One region of the Cupriavidus sp. CuC1 genome, then DNA from elsewhere that is predicted to be linked to it. Evidence: predicted binding sites of a transcription regulator. Region 1 holds the regulator's gene; the other holds the start of a gene.

What was found. Region 1 encodes sigma-54, which starts transcription at its own class of promoters, with help from an activator protein. Its sites were predicted from a motif close to TGGCANGNAANCTGCTTT; they were not measured.
Region 2: a site for sigma-54 is predicted at 6,731-6,748, ahead of pedF (cytochrome c-550 PedF). Genes of this name have one in related genera too.

What each region holds. Positions count from the first base shown of each region.
Region 1 is NZ_JBIUHC010000222.1:1,839-11,438, forward strand. Features, by position in the region: gene ACGLHR_RS47220 (PsiF family protein) at 35-358, opposite strand; gene hprK (HPr(Ser) kinase/phosphatase) at 534-1,505, opposite strand; gene ptsN (PTS IIA-like nitrogen regulatory protein PtsN) at 1,541-1,996, opposite strand; gene hpf (ribosome hibernation-promoting factor, HPF/YfiA family) at 2,376-2,726, opposite strand; gene ACGLHR_RS47240 (RNA polymerase factor sigma-54) at 2,776-4,251, opposite strand; gene lptB (LPS export ABC transporter ATP-binding protein) at 4,389-5,174, opposite strand; gene lptA (lipopolysaccharide transport periplasmic protein LptA) at 5,221-5,865, opposite strand; gene lptC (LPS export ABC transporter periplasmic protein LptC) at 5,920-6,546, opposite strand; gene ACGLHR_RS47260 (KpsF/GutQ family sugar-phosphate isomerase) at 6,562-7,545, opposite strand; gene ACGLHR_RS47265 (monovalent cation:proton antiporter-2 (CPA2) family protein) at 7,697-9,600, shown strand, end outside.
Region 2 is NZ_JBIUHC010000029.1:34,663-44,262, reverse strand. Features, by position in the region: gene ACGLHR_RS15030 (adenylate/guanylate cyclase domain-containing protein) at 190-3,618, shown strand; gene ACGLHR_RS15025 (patatin-like phospholipase family protein) at 3,722-4,771, opposite strand; gene ACGLHR_RS15020 (substrate-binding periplasmic protein) at 5,170-6,063, opposite strand; gene pedF (cytochrome c-550 PedF) at 6,193-6,672, opposite strand; gene ACGLHR_RS15010 (sigma-54-dependent Fis family transcriptional regulator) at 6,933-8,987, shown strand; gene ACGLHR_RS15005 (MBL fold metallo-hydrolase) at 9,074-9,600, opposite strand, start outside.

The sequences.
Region 1 (9,600 bases):
TTTACACGTCCGCGCCGCAAGTGATGCCGGCAGCTTACTTGGACAAGCAATCGCTCATGAAGGCCTTGCGCTCGTCACCCTTCTTGCCGGTGGCCTGCGCGTTGCAGGCCTTCATCTTTTCCTGCTGGCTGTTCTTGGCGGGTGCGGCCGCGGGCTTGTTGGACAGGCAATTGCTCATGAAGGCCTTGCGCTCGTCGCCCTTCTTGCCGGTGGCCTGCGTGTTGCAAGCCTTCATCTTGTCCTGCTGGGTGTTAGGGGCCGCCGGTGCCGCAGGTGCAGCGGCCGGAGCATTCTGGGCGAAGGCGCCGGTGGCAAAAAGCGGGGCTACCAGCACGCACATCGCGATCAATTTTTTCATGCTTGCTCTCCTGGCTGTGGAAAACTTCATGGCTGCTGGCCTGTCGGCTCGGCAACTCGGGGCTGGGCCCAATGCCCATTACTGCACAAAACGGCCTATGCCCCGATGACGTTGACGATCGAAGCGCGGCCGGATGTAAGCAATTGAAAACAGCCCCTTTGCGGGGCTGCCAGACCTAGAGTAGCCGACCCTGGCCCCGCGATGCGACATCGGCCTGCATCGCGGCGCGCTGGCGGTCCATGAAGTCGCGCAGCGTGTCGATGCCGCGCAGGCGCAGGATGGTGTTGCGCACGGCGGCCTCGACCAGCACGGCGAGATTTCGGCCGGCCGCCACCTGGATCTTGACCATGTGGATGGGCAGGCCGAGCACGTCGAGATACTGGGAATCGAGCGGCAGGCGCTCGAATTCGCCGTCGTTGCGGCGTACCAGCTGCACCACCAGCTTCAGCTTCATCTTGCGGCGTACCGCGGTCTCGCCAAAGATGGTCTTGATGTCGAGCAGGCCCAGGCCGCGCACTTCCAGCAGGTTCTGCAGCAGCGGCGGGCACCGGCCCTCGATGAAGTCCGGCCCGAGGCGCACGAAATCCACGGCATCGTCTGCCACCAGCCCATGTCCGCGCGAGATCAGTTCCAGGCCGAGCTCGCTCTTGCCCAGGCCGGATTCGCCCATCACCAGCACGCCCATGCCGAGGATGTCGAGGAACACGCCGTGCATGGTCACGCGCGGCGCGGAAATGCGGGACAGGTAGAGGCGCAGGTGATCGATCACCGCCGCGGAAGACACCGGCGTGGTGAACAGCGGGGTGGACGAGCGCGTGCAGCGCAGTTCCAGGTCGGGCGGCGGCTCCATGCCGTCGGCGATCACCAGGAACGGCGGCTCCAACAGGATCAGCTCGCCCATCTGGCGCTTGCGCATCTCGTCGTCGAGGCGCTGGTAATACGTGATTTCGGGCTTGCCCAGCACCTGGATCCGGTTCGGGTGGATCAGGTTCAAGTGGCCGACGAGATCGGCCGCCGACGTGGCTTCACGCGCAAACTCGACATCGAAGGCCCGGTCCGCGCCTTCCAGTCCTGCTACCCAGGAGAGTTTGATATCGGCTGCGTTGTCGTCGAAGATCGACTGCGAGGTGACGCCAGTGAGTTCCATTCGGGTGCTTTCAGGGACGGGCTTTCAGTGGCGGATCAAGGGTGCCATTGCGTCAGCAACTGGTGCACGTCGTCGGGGGTGGGCAGGGTAGCCAGTCCTTCGCGCATCTCGCGGTCGGACAGCAACTGGGCGATCTCGGAGAGAATTTCCAGATGCTGCTGGGTGGCCTGTTCGGGCACCAGCAGGAAGATCAGCAGCGCTACCGGCTTACCGTCGGGCGACTCGAAGGGGATCGGCTCGGCCAGGCGCATGAAGGCGGCCAGCGGCTGCTTCAGTCCCTTGATGCGGCCGTGGGGGATCGCAACCCCGGCGCCAAGGCCGGTGGACCCCAGCGACTCGCGGGCGAACAGGTTGTCGGTCACGGTCGCGCGCGCAACGCCATGGTTGTTCTCGAAGAGGAGCCCGGCCTGTTCGAACACGCGCTTCTTGCTGGTGACGCTGACGTCGAGGTTGATGTTGCCGGGTGGCAGCAATTTAGCCAAACGATTCATGTGGAATGCGCAGGGTTTTCTAGAAAGCAGGCCCGGGGCAAGGAGGCGTCCCGCCGGGCGGAAAGAAGATAAAAACCAAGGCCCGATGTTTCCACCGGGTGTCCCCATGCCGGTGTCGGGCGTCTGGCCATTATAGAGCAGGCCCGCTGCCGCTTTGTGCATTGCAATAGCCGAGGCGCTGAAGCGGTGCCGCATGCACGGAAATGGCCAGGCAAATCAACTATGTATGGCACAGCATACACCGGTACATATGCGTTGCGGAATCCCCTGCGTGGCCCGAAGGGGGGAGGCTGGAACGAAAAAGCCGCGCTGGGCGCGGCTTGATTCCGTTTTCAATGGACTGACACCGACGGCCCGGTATGTGGGCCGCCAGGCACGGTCATTGCTGCATCTGGGATGCGGCCATCTGGTACTTGACCGCTTCACGGTCGTGGCTTTGCACGCGATCCTTGTGGCGAATCACCTGCCGGTCGAGCTTGTCGACCAATGCGTCGATAGCGGCATACAGGTCTTCATGATGCGCTTCGACAAAGATGTCCTTGCCCTTGAGATGTAGATTGATTTCCGCGTACTGCCGCCGGTCCTTTTCTTTTGTATTGTCGACAGAGAGCAGCACACTTACGCCAATGACTTGATCGAAATGCCTGACGATACGCTCCAGTTTCGTTTCCACGTACTCACGCAGAGGGGGCGTGATGTCCAAGTGGTGTCCACTGATCTTGAAGTTCATAGCGTTTCTCCTTCTGAAAGAGCTGCATCAGGCAGGCGATGCAGCTCGGCTACAAAGTCTTACGGAGATTGACCGCGGGAATCTTGAGCGCTTCGCGGTATTTGGCAACGGTACGCCGTGCTACCACAAAGCCTTGCTCGCCGAGCAATTCGGCAATCCGGCTGTCGGACAAGGGGTTCCTAGCGTCTTCGGCTCCTATCAATTGCTTGATCAACGCACGGATTGCCGTTGATGAGGCCGCGCCGCCGGTTTCTGTGGATACGTGAGAGCCGAAAAAATACTTCAGCTCGAAAGTCCCCATCGGCGTTGCCATGTACTTATTGGTAGTCACCCGAGAGATGGTGGACTCGTGTAAACCCAGTGTATCGGCAATCTCCCGCAAAACCAAGGGGCGCATCGCAATTTCACCGTGGGTGAAGAAGTTCTTTTGACGTTCGACAATGGCTTGTGCGACGCGCAATATCGTGTCGAACCTCTGCTGGATATTCTTGATCAACCAGCGTGCTTCCTGCAGCTTTTGCTGCAGTCCCGCCGCGCCGGCATCGCCTTTTGCACCGCGCAAAATCTGCGCGTACATGTCGTTGATACGTAGCCGCGGCATCACATCCGGGTTGAGATGGGCGATCCATCCGCCGCTCAACTTTCGAACGAAAACATCGGGTACCACGAAGTCGGCTTCCGGCCGGCTGTAGGCATGGCCGGGATAGGGCGCGAGCGAGCGGATCAGTTCATGCGCCGCCTTGAGTTCCGGCTCGTCCACTTGCAGGGCTTTTTTCAGGCGCGTGTAATCGCGCACCGCCAGCAGCTCCAGGTGATTGGTGACGATGCTCAGCGCCAGTTCGCGCTGCGGATGCTTGAGCCTGCGCAGTTGCAGCGCCAGGCACTCGGCTGCGTTGCGCGCCCCGACGCCCGGTGGATCGAAGCTCTGCAGCAGCGTAAGCACGGCCTGGATCTCGTCGACCTCGAACTCGAGCTCCTCCGGCAGCTCGCTGCAGATTTCCTCGAGCGTGGCGCTCAGGTAGCCGTCATCGTCCAGGGATTCGACCAGGAAGATGGCCAGCCCTTTGTCGCGCAGGGAAATCTTGAGCGGCGCCAGCTGCTCCATGAGGTGTTCGCGCAGCGTGGGCTCGGCGTCGCGCAGCTGCATCGGTGTTTTTTCGTCGTCTTCGCCTTGCGGGCGGCGGGCGAAATCGTCCAGGCTCCAGTCGTTGCCGTAATCCTCGTTGCTGTCGGAATAGCTGTCGTCGGCTTCGGGGGCGCCATCGGGGCGGTTTTCGCTGGTGCCCTGGCCATCGGCGGGCGCTGGCGCGGGCGCGCTCTGGAGGTTCACCGAGCCGTCCGAGGACACGCGCAACGGGCTGTCGAGCCAGTCGTTCTCGCGCTCGAGCAAGGGGTTCTCGGTCAGCGCCTGTTCCACTTCCTGCTGCAGTTCAAGCGTGGACAGTTGCAGCAGCCGGATCGACTGCTGGAGTTGCGGCGTAAGCGCGAGATGCTGCGAGAGGCGGAGCTGTAGCGACGGTTTCATGCGACCTATTTTATGCCCAACTTCCGTACTGGTGGAACGGAAATTGCTATCGCTGGCGTCGCATGATCGTTTGAAGGATGAAAGGCGACACCGAAGCCGCCCGGGGGGCCGATGCGCGGCAGGCGCCGCGCGCGCCTTTACATGCGGAAGTTCTCGCCCAGGTAGACCTTGCGCACCGACTCGTTGGCGATGATGTCTTCAGGCTGGCCGGACGCCAGCACCGCGCCCTCGCTGATGATGTAGGCGTGGTCGCAGATGCCCAGCGTCTCGCGTACGTTGTGGTCGGTGATCAGCACGCCGATATTGCGCGCCTTGAGGAAGCTGACGATGCGCTGGATTTCGCCGACCGCGATCGGGTCGACGCCGGCGAAGGGCTCGTCAAGCAGGATGAAACGCGGCGCGGAGGCCAGCGCGCGGGCGATTTCCACGCGGCGGCGCTCGCCGCCGGACAGCGACAGCGCCGGGTTGTCGCGCAGGTGGGCAATCTGCAGGTCATCCAGCAGGGTGTCCAGCCGGCGCTCGATCTCGGCCTTGCCCAGGGGCTTGCCATCGTTGAGCTGCAGTTCCAGCACCGCGCGGATATTTTCCCGCACATTGAGCTTGCGGAACACCGAGGCTTCCTGCGGCAGGTAGGACAGGCCCATGCGTGCCCGCTCATGGATGGCCAGGCCGCTGATGTGCTTGTCGTCGAGCACGATATCGCCCTCGTCCAGCGCCACCAGCCCCACGATCATGTAGAACGACGTGGTCTTGCCCGCGCCGTTGGGGCCGAGCAACCCGACCACTTCGCCGCTCTTCACGTCGAGGGACACATCCTTGACCACAGTGCGCGAGCCGTAGCGCTTCTTCAGGTGGCGCACGACCAGCGTGCTGCTGTCCTTCAGGGTGGCGGGCTGGGACGGTGCGGTCTGGGTAGCGGTCATGAAGGTCAAGGCAGAATCCGTGGATTGGGGGCGTGGCGGCGTCAGGTCAGGGGTTGACGGGGGCAGGTGCCGGCTTGAGCGGCAGCGGGTTGGCTGCGGCGCCGCTGGCGGGCTGCTCCTGGCGCGGCGACAGCACGGCGCGCACGCGGCCGGACGGGCTGCCCGCGGTCGCGTTCTCGGCGCCGCCGCTGGCCGTATAGAACTCGTTGCGGCTGTCATAGGTGATCACCGCGCCACGGATCTCGTCGACCAGCTTGGCGCCGGCCAGGCGGGCCATGCGGGCGCGCCCGATCAGCTTGGACAGCTCCTGCTTGCCGTCATATTCGATGCGGTCGCCCCAGCCGTCGATGTACTCGTCGACGTTGTCGCGCTTCTGGCGGATATAGGCTTGCTTGCCGCCCTTGGAGGTCGCGACCGCGTACTGGTAGCCCTCGGGATCGGTACGGACTTCGGCCGCGTCGGATTTCAGCACCATGGTGCCCTTGGTCAGCACCACGTTGCCGGTCAGTACATAAACCTGCTTGACGTCGTCGTAGCTGGCATTGTCGGCCTCCAGGACCAGCGGCTTTTCGCGGTCGGCTTTTTCGGCGCTGGCGGGCGCGGACAACGCGAGGCCCAGGACGGCTGCCAGCGTCAGCAAAGCGGCCGTGCTGCGGCGGCGACAGGACGAAGTCGTCAGGAATGGATTCATGTTGGCGTGATGGCGGTTGACGCGGGCGGCTGGAGCCCGCGGGCGGCTTCAGGGCTACTTCGCGGGACTTGCCGGCGGCGGCACCGTAATGATGGTGCCGCGTACGTTACCCAGCAATTGTACTTCGCGAGTGACATTGTTAAAGATCAGGCCGTTGGCGGTCATCACCGACGGGCCGCGGGTCAGCTTGACAGCCTTGTCGGTCTTGACGATGTCATCGTTGACCAGCACCTGGAAATACTCCGAGGCGGCCGTCATCTTCGGATCCTTGGCGGGGTCGGTGCCCTGGGCGCGCACGATGAAGCCATTGCCGAACAGGTCGATGACCGAGCCTTCCGCGTTCATCGTGCCGCGATCGGAGTGGCCAGTGACGGGCGGGCGGTCGATTTCGTAGGAGCGCATGGCTGGGCGCGTCACCTCGTAGGTCTGGTCGTCCTCGAAGTGGATCATCTTGTCGCCGGTAAAGCGCAGCTTGGTGTTCCCGTCCTCGGCAAGCTCGGTCGCGGAAAAACGGATCATGTAGTAATCCGGCTCATGTTTCTTGCCGACCGGCCCGGTGTCCGCTTCCTTCGGGGAGTTGACCTGCACCAGCCAGAAGGTGCTGCCCGCCACCAGCGCCATCAGCAGCAGGGGCAGCGCTCGCATGGCAAGCCGGCTCAGGGAGGACAGGATTTCCCGCATAGGCATGGGCTGGCCTCAGATGACCTTGGCGCGGGTCAGGTCGTGGATGTGGAGCGCGCCGACCAGGCGCCGCTCTGCGTCGACCACCAGCATCTGGTTGACACGATTCGCCTCCATCACCTGCACGGCTTCCACGGCCAGCTGGTCCGGCCCGACGGTATGCGGCGTGCGGTGCATGACCTCGCTGATGGGTACGGTCTTCCAGTCGCGCGGGGTTTCGAGCAGGCGGCGCAGGTCGCCGTCCGTGAAGACGCCGATCAGGCGGTCGTCCGGGTCAACCACCGCGGTCATGGCCATGCCCTTGCGGGTAATTTCCATCAGGGCTTGTGCCAGCGGCGTGCTCTCGCGCACCTTGGGCACCGCGTTTCCGCTGCGCATGACGTCGCGCACGTGGGTCAGCAGCTTGCGCCCGAGCGCGCCGCCTGGATGCGAGCGGGCAAAATCTTCCTCGCCGAAGCCGCGGGCATCCAGCACGGCCACCGCGAGCGCGTCGCCCATCGCCAGTGCGGCGGTGGTGCTGGCGGTCGGGGCCAGGTTGAGCGGGCAGGCTTCTTTTTCCACGCCGGCATTGAGGTGCGCATCGGCCAGCTTGGCCAGCGTGGAGGCGGGGTTCCCGGTCACGGAGATCAGCTTGGCGCCGATGCGCTTGACGATCGGGACGATCGAAAGCAACTCGGCGGTCTCTCCGGAATTGGAAAAGGCGATCAGCACATCGTCGCGCGTGACCATGCCCAGGTCGCCGTGGCTGGCCTCGGCGGGATGCACGAAAAACGCGGGGGTGCCGGTCGAGGCCAGCGTGGCCGCGACCTTGCGGCCAATGTGGCCGGACTTGCCTATGCCGGACACGACCACGCGTCCGCTGCAATTGAGCGTCAGTTGCACGGCCTGCGCGAATCCGTCGTCCAGGCGGCCTGCGAGGGCGGCGACGGCGTCGGCTTCGATCTGGAGGGTCTCGCGAGCGAGCCGAAGTGCTCGATCCGCATTGAAATTAGCTATCATGGCGACGAAGTATACCAACGAATGCGATGGCGCTTGGGCTGTTCCTGGGATCGGGCGGCCGGGGAGGCCATCGCGCTTGCCGTAATCCACCGGCAGGGTCGCCCGCACCGGGCCGGCCCGGTGCCCGGGGCGGCGTACCCTGACCCTGTCGATGCACTCTCCGCTGGACCTTACCCTAGTCCTGCTGGCCGCCGCCGTGTTCGGCGTGGTCGCCTTTCGCATGCTGCAGTTGCCGCCCATGCTGGGGTACCTGGTCGTCGGCATCCTGATCGGGCCGCATGCGCTCGGGCTGGCCCGCGATACCGCGCAGACCAAGTACCTGGCCGAGTTCGGCGTGGTCTTCTTGATGTTTTCGATCGGCCTGGAGTTCAGCCTGGGCAAGCTCAAGGCGATGAAGCGGCAGGTGTTCGGGCTGGGCGGCTCGCAGGTGGTGCTGTCGCTGCTGGCTGTGATCCCGGCGAGCTGGGCATTCAACTGGCTGTTTCCGCTGTCCTGGCAGGCCTCTGTGGCGTTGGGCGGGGCGTTGGCCATGTCGTCCACCGCCATCGTGTCCAAGATGCTGTCGGAGCGCCTGGAGCTGGAAAGCGAGCACGGGCGCAATATCATCAGCATCCTGCTGTTCCAGGACCTGGCCGTGGTGCCGCTGCTGATCGTGATCCCGGCGCTCTCGCGCGATCCTGGCGACCTGATGATGGCGCTGGGCCTGGCCACGGTGAAGATCGTGGTGGCCCTGAGCCTGATCTTCTTCGTCGGCCAGCGCTTCATGAGCCGCTGGTTCCACATCGTGGCGGCGCGCCGCTCGCAGGAGCTGTTCATGCTCAACCTGCTGCTGGTCACGCTGGGCATGGCCGCGCTGACCGAGCGGCTTGGCCTGTCGATGGCGCTGGGCGCCTTCATGGCCGGCATGCTGATCTCCGAGACGCCTTATCGCCATCAGGTGGAGGAGGACATCAAGCCCTTCCGCGACGTGCTGCTGGGGCTGTTCTTCGTCACCATCGGCATGCTGCTCAATATCCATGTGGTGCTCGACCACCTGTGGCTGGTGCTGGCGCTGCTGGCGGTGCCCATTGTCTTCAAGCTGGTCCTGATCTCCGGCCTGGCGCGCCTGTTCGGCTCGCGCCCGGGGGTGGCGATCCGTACCGGCCTGGGCCTGGCGCAGGCCGGCGAGTTCGGCTTCGTGCTGCTTAACCAGATCGACGGCCTGAACCTGGTCGATCCCGTGCTGATCCAGGTCATCCTGGCCTCGATGCTGTTGTCGATGCTGGCGGCGCCGTTCCTGATCCAGTACAGCGACGCCATCGTGTTGCGCTTTACCGCCAACGAGTGGCTGATGCAGTCGCTCAACATGACGCGCATCGCGGCGCAGAGCCTGCAGACCGAGAAGCACGCCATCATCTGCGGGTTTGGCCGCAGCGGCCAGAACCTGGCGCAAATGCTGGAACGCGAGGGCATCACCTACGTGGCGCTGGACCTCGACCCGGACCGCGTGCGCGAAGCCGCCGGCGCGGGCGACACGGTGGTGTACGGCGATGCCGGCCGGCGCGAAGCGCTGATCGCGGCGGGCCTGCATCGCGCGGCTGCCTTGATCATCACCTACAACAACACGCCCTCGGCCCTCAAGGTGCTGCACCATGTGCAGGAACTGGAGCCGGCGCTGCCCGTGATCGTGCGCACCATGGACGATTCGGAACTCGACATCCTGCAAAAGGCCGGCGCGACCGAGGTGGTGCCGGAGAGCATCGAGGGCAGCCTGATGCTGGCCTCGCACGCGCTGGTGCTGCTGGGCGTGCCGATGCGGCGCGTGGTGCGCGGCGTGCAGGAGGCGCGCGACGCGCGCTACAGCCTGTTACGCGGCTATTTCCACGGCCGCGACGACGAGGAAGACATGGTGGAGCGCGAGTCCGTGCGGCTGCACTCCATCTCGCTCGGCCCGGAGGCCACGTCGGTGGGGCGGCGCCTGGGCGCGCTGGGGCTGGATCGTATCGGGGTGGAAGTGACGGCGGTGCGCCGGCGCGGCATCCGTGCGTTCGATCCGGAACCCGATACGGTGCTGGA
Region 2 (9,600 bases), on a different contig from region 1:
TTCCCCGCCACCTCATGCTGCCCGCCTGGCTCGGCGCAGCAGGGGAACGACAAACTCCCGTCACCGCCAACAGAATAATCCTCGCCACTCGCAATTCATTGCGCCAGGGCCATCGCCCCCCCCGCCTTGCTAACGAAGCCAATGACGCGTCTAATCATCTGAGGCAGGCGATTGCAGTCAGGAGGCGATATGCGCTGCACAGATTGCGGGGGCGAGAACCTCGCGAGGGCCAACTTCTGCGAGCATTGCGGGGCCAAGCTTGCACGGATCTGCCCGCGTTGCGGCGAGGAGTCCAGCCCTGCCGCAAATTTCTGCAGCGCATGTGGCTCGCCCCTGAACGGCGACCCGTCAGAGTCGCTTCCAGCGCCTAAGTCCGCCGCTTCGGCCCCTGTTCACTACACGCCTCCCCATCTGGCCGAGCGCATCCGGGCGGAGCAGGCGGCCATGGAAGCCAGGGGCGGGACGGACGGCGAACGCAAGACCATCACGGCGCTGTTCGCCGATATGGCTGGCTCGACGGCATTGATCCAGGACCTGGATCCCGAGGAGGCGCGTCACCTGATCGACCCCGTCGTGACGCTGATGATGGGGGCCGTGCACCACTATGAGGGCTACGTAGCGAAGTTCCTGGGTGACGGCATTCTCGCCCTGTTCGGCGCCCCCATTGCCCACGAGGACCATGCCCTGCGGGCACTATTCGCAGCGCTACGCATGCAGGAAGCGATGCGTAGTCACAGTGACCGAGTGCGTTTGGACAAAGGCATACCGCTTCAGATCCGCGTCGGTGTCCACACCGGCGAGGTGTTGGTGCGCTCGATCCGCACGGACGACCTGCACACGGACTACGATCCTGTGGGCCACACAATCCACATCGCCTCGCGCATGGAAGGCATTGCCACACCGGCGTCCATCCTCGTCAGCGAGTCTACCCATAAGCTCACCGAGGGGTATTTCGAATTCAAGGCGCTGGGGACCACCCACGTAAAAGGCGTCCGGGATCCGCTTGCGGTCTATGAGGTACTGGGCCTCGGGGCATTGCGCACGCGCATGCAAGTGGCGGCGCACCGCGGTCTGGCCCGCTTTGTGGGACGCCAGAGCGAAATGGAACAATTGCACAACGCCTTGGAGCTGGCCAAGGCAGGGCATGGACAAGTCGTCGGGGTGGTGGGCGAGGCCGGGGTAGGAAAATCGCGGCTATTCCACGAGTTCAAGGCACGATCACAGCAAGGCTGCCTTGTGCTGGAGACGTTCTCGGTTTCGCACGGCAAGGCCTTTGCCTATTTGCCGCTGATCGAGCTGCTGAGAAATTACTTTCAAATCACCCCGCAGGACAACGATCGAAGCTGCCGTGAGAAGGTCACCGGCAAGCTACTCACCCTGGAGCGGGCGCTGGAAGACCATTTGCCCTACCTGCTCTACCTGCTCGGATCCGTCGAGCCCGGCTCAGCACTGCCGACCATGGACGCTGCCATCCGGCGCCAGCGCACGTTCGAAGCGATTGCAAGCCTGCTGGTCCGCGAAAGCCTCAACCAGCCGCTCGAACTCCTTTTCGAAGACCTGCAATGGCTGGACAGCGAAACCGAGGCCTTCCTCAATATCCTCATCGACTATGTGCCGGGTGCGAGGATCGTCCTGCTTGTCAACTACCGTCCGGAGTACTCCCATGACTGGGACCCCAGAGGCTATTACGTCCAACTGCATCTGGAGCCTCTGGGCCCGACCGAAGCCCAGGGACTGCTCACCGCGCTGCTTGGCGATGATCGCGCTCTCGCACCCCTGAAACGGCTCATCCTGGACAAGACCGAAGGCAACCCATTCTTTATGGAGGAAGTGGTCCAGACCCTGGTCGAGGAGAAAGCCCTGCTTGGCCAGCCCGGGTGCTACCGCATTGAGACGGCGCCTACCTCACTGCATATCCCCACCACCGTCCAGGGCGTGCTTGCAGCCCGCATCGATCGGCTCCCCCTCGTCCAGAAGGAACTGCTGCAGAGCCTGGCCGTGATCGGCAAGGAATTTCCTTTGAGTCTCATCCAGCACGTCACCGCGCTGGATGACGACAAGCTGCGCCCTCTTCTCGCCGACCTGCGGGCGGGCGATTTCATTTACGAGCGACCCGCATTCCCGGATGTGGAGTACGCTTTCAAGCACGCACTCACTCAGGAAGTTGCCGGCAACTCCCTGCTTACCGAGCGACGCAGCGCGCTTCACGAGCGCACCGCCGAGGCCATCGAGACCCTGTTCGGGAGTCGGTTAAAGGACTACTGCAGCGAGCTCGCACACCATTACAGCCATAGCGGCAACATCCCGAAGGCAGTGAAGTACCTGCACTGTGCCGGCCAGCAGGCCCTCGAGCGTTCTGCCCAGGGCGAAGCGATGCATCACCTCAGCACAGCCGTTGAATTGCTCAAGCGACTGCCCGACACTCCCGAGCGCGCATGCGAGGAACTCACGCTGCTACTAACGCTCGGGCCGGCCTTGATTGCCACCCGGGGTCAGGCCGCCCCGGAAGTGGAGGCAACTTACAGGCGCGCGCTGGCATTGTGCGAACAAGGTGGGCAAACGCCATATTTCTTCTCGGCGCAGCTTGGACTATGGGCGTTCTATCAATTGCGGGCGCAGTACAAGGTTGCGCAGCCGCTTGGGGAACGGCTGCTTGGCATGGCTCTGGATACGCAGAAGCCGGAGCAGCTCGCGGAGGCGCATCGCGTGCTCGGGGCGACCACATTCCGTCTGGGCCAGCTCAGTGTGGCCCGCAGCCACATGGAGCAGGTGCTGGCACTGCACCGCCCGGACCAGCCGGCCTATGCCTTTCTTCTGGGTTATGGGCGAGACCCAGCCGTACATGCCAGGAGCACGTTGGGTTGGATTCTTTGGTATCTGGGCCTGCCGGATCTGGCTCGCACGCGCTGCCACGAGGCATTGGCTCTGGCCAAGCAGCGCCCTGACGCCTTTAACCTCGCACTTTGCCTTGTCTTCGCGGCCGAAGTGCACCGATGTCGGCGTGAGGTGCAATTGACCCGCGAGTACGCTGAGGCCGCCATCGCTGTCTCGGGTGATCAGGGGTTTCCCATTTATCTCGCGTGGGGAACAGTCCTGCAAGGCTGGGCGCTGGCCGAACACGGTAGGCATGAGCAGGGAATTGCCCAGATTCACCAGGGCCTCACCGCCTACGAGGTGACTGGCGCGGCACTGGGAAGGCCGAACCTACTGGCTCTGCTCGCTGAAGCCTATCGGACAGCCGGGGACCTCCACGCCGGACTGGAGGCGCTGACCGAGGCTCTAGCCTTGACGGAAGAGACGGGAGAGCGGCTTGACGAAGCGACGCTGCATCGGCTCAAAGGCGAACTGATACTCCAGCAGTCGAGCGTGGGATCCCGCGCGTTCGCCGGCCGCGAAGACGCTGAGGCTTGTTTTCACAAGGCAATCGCCGTCGCCCGCGATCAGGGTGCCAGGTCACTGGAGTTGCAAGCCGCGCTGAGCCTGGCCCAGCTATGGCGACGCCAGGGAAAGATGGACGCCGCGCGCCAGACCCTGACCGCGATCCATGGAGCCTTCAGCGAGGGCTTTGACGTCGCCGACTGGCAACAAGCCAAGGCACTACTGGCTGATCTGACCTGAAGCGATGGCCCTCCCGATTGGAGAGCGGGGGACAACCCACCAATGACGATCCGGTGGCCCCGTGAGTTACCCTGCCAATTCATCGGTGGCCCAATCGTAGCCCTCAAAGGAATTCCTTTCCGATGTCAATGCTCGAGCGCTGGCCGACATTCTCGTAGTTTTCTTTGATCCATGCATCGGCCTCAGTCCTCCCCTTGTCACGCAGGTCGCAAAGGAAGTCCCAGTCTGCGTTGTACTTGCTCGACACACCGAGAGCGCTCATCGTCTCATCGGACCTGATTGAGTGAATCAGCATTTCCTTCATCTCGCCCCGCTCGACCTTGCCTCGCTGGATGAGCGAAGTCACGAAGGCAATCGCGCGCATCTCTCGCATGAGCGATGAGTTGAAGCTCACTTCGTTGACGCGATTGAGGATTTCGGCGGCAGTGGTTGGCACGCCATGGCGTACGATCGGATTGATGTGGACAATCACGACATCGCTTGTATTGCAGTGATAGATCAGCGGGAAAATGGCCGGATTGCCAACATAGCCGCCATCCCAAAAGTACTCACCATCGATTGACACAGCCTGGAACAGGGTTGGCGGACAGGCGGAAGCCAGCACGGCTTCAACGCAAATGTCCTCGCTCGAAAAGATGCGTATTCTGCTGGTCTCAACATTGGTCGCACACAGATAAAGCTGTATCGGGCATTGCTTGCGTAACACCGCAAAATCGACCTGCTTCTCCAGCACATCCCGCAGCGGATTCATGTTATCGGGATTGAACTGGTATGGCGACAGGATACGAAGAACGATGTCCGCCATCGCATACAAGGGCGAGTGGTTCAGCCCAAAGCTATGCGACCCTTTCAGCCACGGCATCCAACGCAGCGGGCTATACCTCTCTGCCGATTGCGCGATGGCGAGCCAGAATTCGTGCAGCGCCTCGCGCGCCCGGTCGTGCCCGCCTTGCAGCAGACCGTAGGCGAGCACGGCGGCATTCATCGCCCCCGCACTCGTTGCACTGACGCCTTCGATGGCAAATCTCCCATCTTCGAGCAACCGGTCAAGGACTCCCCACGTAAACGCACCGTGCATCCCGCCGCCCTGCAAAGCGAGTGCAATTGGCTTTTGTTCGCCATTACCGGTCTGCTTACGGATATTCCCAGCCATCCCAAAGCTCCCTAGTGACGCGGACCGGAGCATACCCGCCGGGTACCGGCTTGCGCGGGTGTCGCGTGGAGTGTCGTAACCAGCGCTTGCTCGAGCGTTGGCTCGGGACCAACGCTGATGGAGGCCCACCAAACAAGACTTCCAGCATTGCGTCGGATGACGGGATCCGCTCTCCTGAAGTGTAGTAAAGATGTGACGTTCGAGTAGTCAGGTGGCAGCCGGCCCCCAGGGCCATTTCCGAGACACGCGCCAGAGGACCATTACAGGCCGAGCCGCTGGCACCGCTTTGCGCTCGATCACTTCAACGGCCATGACCTTGAGAGGCTGCGCGCCCTACCCTTTGGCCAATCCTCACTTGATGCCAGGTCGAGTTCCGCACGCCCAACAGCAGGAGAATCTCATGGCGTTTGCAACGACACACCGTACTGCGCGAAGATCTGCTGCAGCTCGCCGCTGCGGCGGAGCTCATCCAGCGCGTTGCGCAACGAATCGGCAAGCTCGCGCTCGTCGGCCTTGACGGCCATGCCGATGGCCCAGCCGCGCGCGGGCAGCAGTGGCGAAGCCACGTCCACCGTGGCAAAGCGCGCGGCAGACTGGCCGGACGCCTTCAGTGCGCTTTCGTATTGGGCGCGCGTGACCATTGCAGCGGCGATCTCACCGGCAAACAACGCGCGCAGGGCCACATCGGCTCCGGCATAGATCTTCACCTTGTCGCGCAGCGCGCCCTGCGCCCCTGACAGCAGAGCGTTGGCGCCGGCCGAGCCCGCCTCCGCGCCGGTCGGCTGGCCGGCCAGGTCCTCCAGGTGCCGGACCTCGGGAATGCGCTCCCGGTCATGAACCAGCACGAACATCTCGCGGTGGTAAGGCGCAAAGATCAGCGCCTTGTCGTTCTCGCGCATGAACGCGCGGTCGACCGGCACGTGCAGCATCACGTCCGCCGGCCCGTAGCCCAGGTAGTGGCCACGCCAGACCATACTGCGCAAGTCGTCCGACATGTTCTCATCGGCATCGAAGGGCAGCAGCGATACGGACAGCCCCATCTGCTTGCCAAGGGCCTTGGCCAGCGCGACGTCAATGCCGGGCAGCGGGTTGCCCTGCTCGGTAGAGAATGGCGGCAGGCCTTTATAGACCGCGACCTTCAAGGTACCGCTCTGGCGGATCTTCGCCATATCCGCCAGCGAGGGCTGTGCGCAAAGCAGCGCTGCGAGCGCCAACAGGGCGCCGCCCAGGCGACGGGAAGGCAATGGGACGGGCTTGGACGGAGCGGCGTCCCGGACAGGACAGGCGCGCATGGGAAGTCTCCTGGTCTCTTGTATTGATCGTGAATCCGTGAATCCGTGAATCCAGTCATTCCTGGATCAGGCCGGCAATGCCGTCCGGTTTCCGGCTCAACGCCCTTGGGCGCCGGGGGGCCAACACCCTTATTCGCGCCGCGATTCCAGATAGGTCTTGATCGCCCAGACCGCTTCCTGGCTCAGCACGCCTTCGAACGGCGGCATGTAGACCCGGCCGTCGCGAGTGCGCCCCTTGCGCACGGTGGTGGTGAAGTACTGCGAGATCTCGCCCATGCACGCCTGCTTCTTCTTCGCGTCGGCCAGCGACGTGCAATCGCCGTCGAGCTTGCGCAGGTCCGGCGCGATGCCGCCCGACACCGCTTCCAGCCCATGGCAGCGCGCGCAGTTCTGATTGTAGGCCGACGTACCGATACGCATGGCTTCTTGCTGCGCATCTCCGGTCCGGTATGGATTATCCGGACGCCATTGCTCACCTAGTTGAGGTAGTGTCTTGGTATCCACGGCTTGCGGCGTGACGTCGCCATGGGCGGAGACAGTCGCGGGGATCGCCCCGGACAAAAGCGTGCAGACCGAGAGCAGGACAAGCATGCGGCGTGGTGTTTTCATCAGGGTCACCTCCAGTCGTTGAACCATGTTTTGGAGGTGACTTCCGCAAAAGCCATACCAAGCGCTATGTGGGCCATAAACCGGCCCCGGCCCCGGCAAATGGCTGGCGTGCAGCGCAGCATTCCTGAACAAGTGCCCTGGAATGCAACACCTGGCAAGCGTTTTGCTTCATGACGCAACACTTCCGGGCCCTGTCGACCACGCCAGGACCCGGCGCGACCCGCGCACAGATCGCGGGCGATTTCCACAGGAGACAGAAAATGACTTTCCAAGCGGCCGCCGGCCAGCATGAGCCCGTCGCCACGCCGGCCGCATCGGCCAGCGCGGAGGAGGGCAACCGGCCCGACCTGATCGCCCAGGCCCACCAGCGTTCCGAGTCCTATGGCTTGCGTCCCTATGAGTCGCCGGACTTCTGCCCGGTGCTGCAGAGCGAGCTGAAGACCCAGATAGAGCGCAGCCAGTCGCTGTTCACCTACGCTCTGCCGGTGATGGAGACGCTCTATGACCAGATCGTCAACACGCAGAGCATGGTGATCCTGACGGACGCCGCCGGCCTGATCCTGCACTCGCTGGGCGATGACGATTTCCTGGCCAAGGCCAACAAGGTGGCCTTGCAGCCCGGAGCGCTGTGGTCGGAGGAAAGCCGCGGCACCAATGCCATCGGCACCGCGCTGGCCGAGAACAAGGCCACGCTGGTACACGGCGCGGAGCATTTCCTGGAGGCCAACCGCTTCCTCACCTGCTCTTGCATGCCCATCCTCGACGCCTACGGCAAGACCGTCGGCGCGCTGGATGTAACGGGCGATCAGCGCGGATTCCACAAGCACACCATGGCGCTGGTGCGGATGTCCGCGCAAATGATCGAGAACCAGCTCTTTGCCAATGCCTTCCAGGACATGGTCTGCGTGCGCTTCCACTCCCGCGCCGAGTTCATCGGCACCCTGGTCGAAGGCATCGCCTCCTTTACGCCGGGCGGCCGCTTCCTCTCCGCCAACCGTAGCGCGCAGTTCCAGCTCGGGTTGTCGGTTAGCGCACTGCACGCGCACACGTTCTCTTCGCTGTTCGGCCTGTCGATGTCGCAATTGTTCGACACAGAGCGCAGGGCGCCCGCAGGCATAGTACGCTTGCCGCTTCCGAGCGGTGTCAAGGTCAGTGCGCGCATTCAGTGGAAGGCATCCACTGCCACCGTTCCCGGCGGTGCCATCGACAGTGGCGGTGCCGAGGCGCGGGAAGCGCACGGCATGCATGAAGCCGCCGCCCTGCCCCGCCGCCCGGCCACAGCCCCGGCGCAGCGGTGCGCCGGCCTGGACGACCTCGACACCGGCGACGCCCAGATCAAGGGCGTCATCACCAAGCTGCGTAAGGTAATCGGAAAGGATATTCCCGTTATGGTGCTGGGGGAAACCGGCACCGGCAAGGAACTGCTGGCGCGCGCCATCCACGCCGACAGCCCGCGCCATGCCGGGCCCTTCATTGCGGTCAACTGCGCATCGATTCCCGAGACGCTGATCGAATCCGAGCTGTTCGGCTACGAGGAAGGCGCCTTCACCGGCGCCCGCAAGAAGGGCGGCATCGGCAAGATGCTGCTCGCCAACGGGGGCACCCTATTCCTCGACGAAATCGGCGATATGCCGCTGCACCTGCAGGCGCGCATGCTGCGTGCGCTTCAGGAGCGCGCGATCACGCCGCTGGGCAGCAGCAAGGTGATCCATGTCGATGTTTCGGTGGTTTGCGCCACCAATCGCAATATGCGCGATCAGGTAGCAAATGGCCTGTTCCGGGAAGACCTTTACTATCGCCTGAACGGCCTCGTGGTGCGGTTGCCGGCGTTGCGCGAACGCAGCGACCTTGATGTAGTGGCCAACAAGTTGTTGCACGAGGGCCAGGAAGCCAGTGTGCTGCGCATCAGTGAATCGGTGATGGAGATGTTCCGCACCTATCACTGGCCGGGCAATATCCGCCAGCTTGGCAACTTGCTGCGCACCGCGCGGCTGATGGCCGAAGGCGAGACCGAGATCACCGAGGACCACCTGCCCGATGACTTCCTGGAAGACCGGCAGGCGCGCCGGGTCGCCAGCGTGCCCCCCGGCGCTGCGGTGGCACCGGACGCCCCACCGGATCGCACTTGCGCCTTGGAAATGGCGCCGCGCGCCCAACCGACCCGCCTGGCCGACGTCGAATCGCTGGCCGTCATCGCCGCGGTCAAGGCGCACCACGGCAATATCTCCGCAGCAGCCAAGGCGCTGGGCATCTCGCGCAACACGGTCTACCGGAAAATGGATGAGGCCAGCGCGCTGCCCCATCACGAAGGCTGAGCGCCCCCTAAGCGCCGGTCGCTACCCCTGGTGGGGCGCGGTCCGTGCGCACTTGCCCCCAACACCCGCTACGCCGCGGGCGGCGCTCAGGCCAGCGGCTCGCCGTGCATCCACAGGTCCTCCAGCTCGCGCCAGGCGTGCTGCACGTTCAAGGGGTGGCGCGAAGCGAAATAGCGCCAACGGCAGTAGGGCTTGCCTGCCGCCGGGCCGGGCATCCGCGCCGCGTCGCCGCCCGCTGCCAGCGCGCCGGCAATGCCCTCGGCCAGCGCATCGAGATAAGCCAGCGTCGGCGCCAACATCTGCGCCGGCGTCCCCACCGCGGTGCCCACCACGACATCGGCCGGCAGGACCGAGAGTGCACGAAGCGCGCGCCGCCAGCCCTGCAAGGAAGCCTCCTGCATCTCCGGAACGCGTTCGCGGTAAGCCAGGCCGCCCACGCATAGCAGCCGCCGCCGCGGTGCATACAGCACCGTATCCGAAGCGCTGTGTGCCGCCGCGTGGACCTGTACCTCCCATGCCGTGCCGCCGGTAGCCAGCCGGTCGCCATGCCGCAAAGCGGGGTCCGGCAGCACGATCTGCGTGCCTCGCATGACGGCCGGCCCCAGTTGCTCGG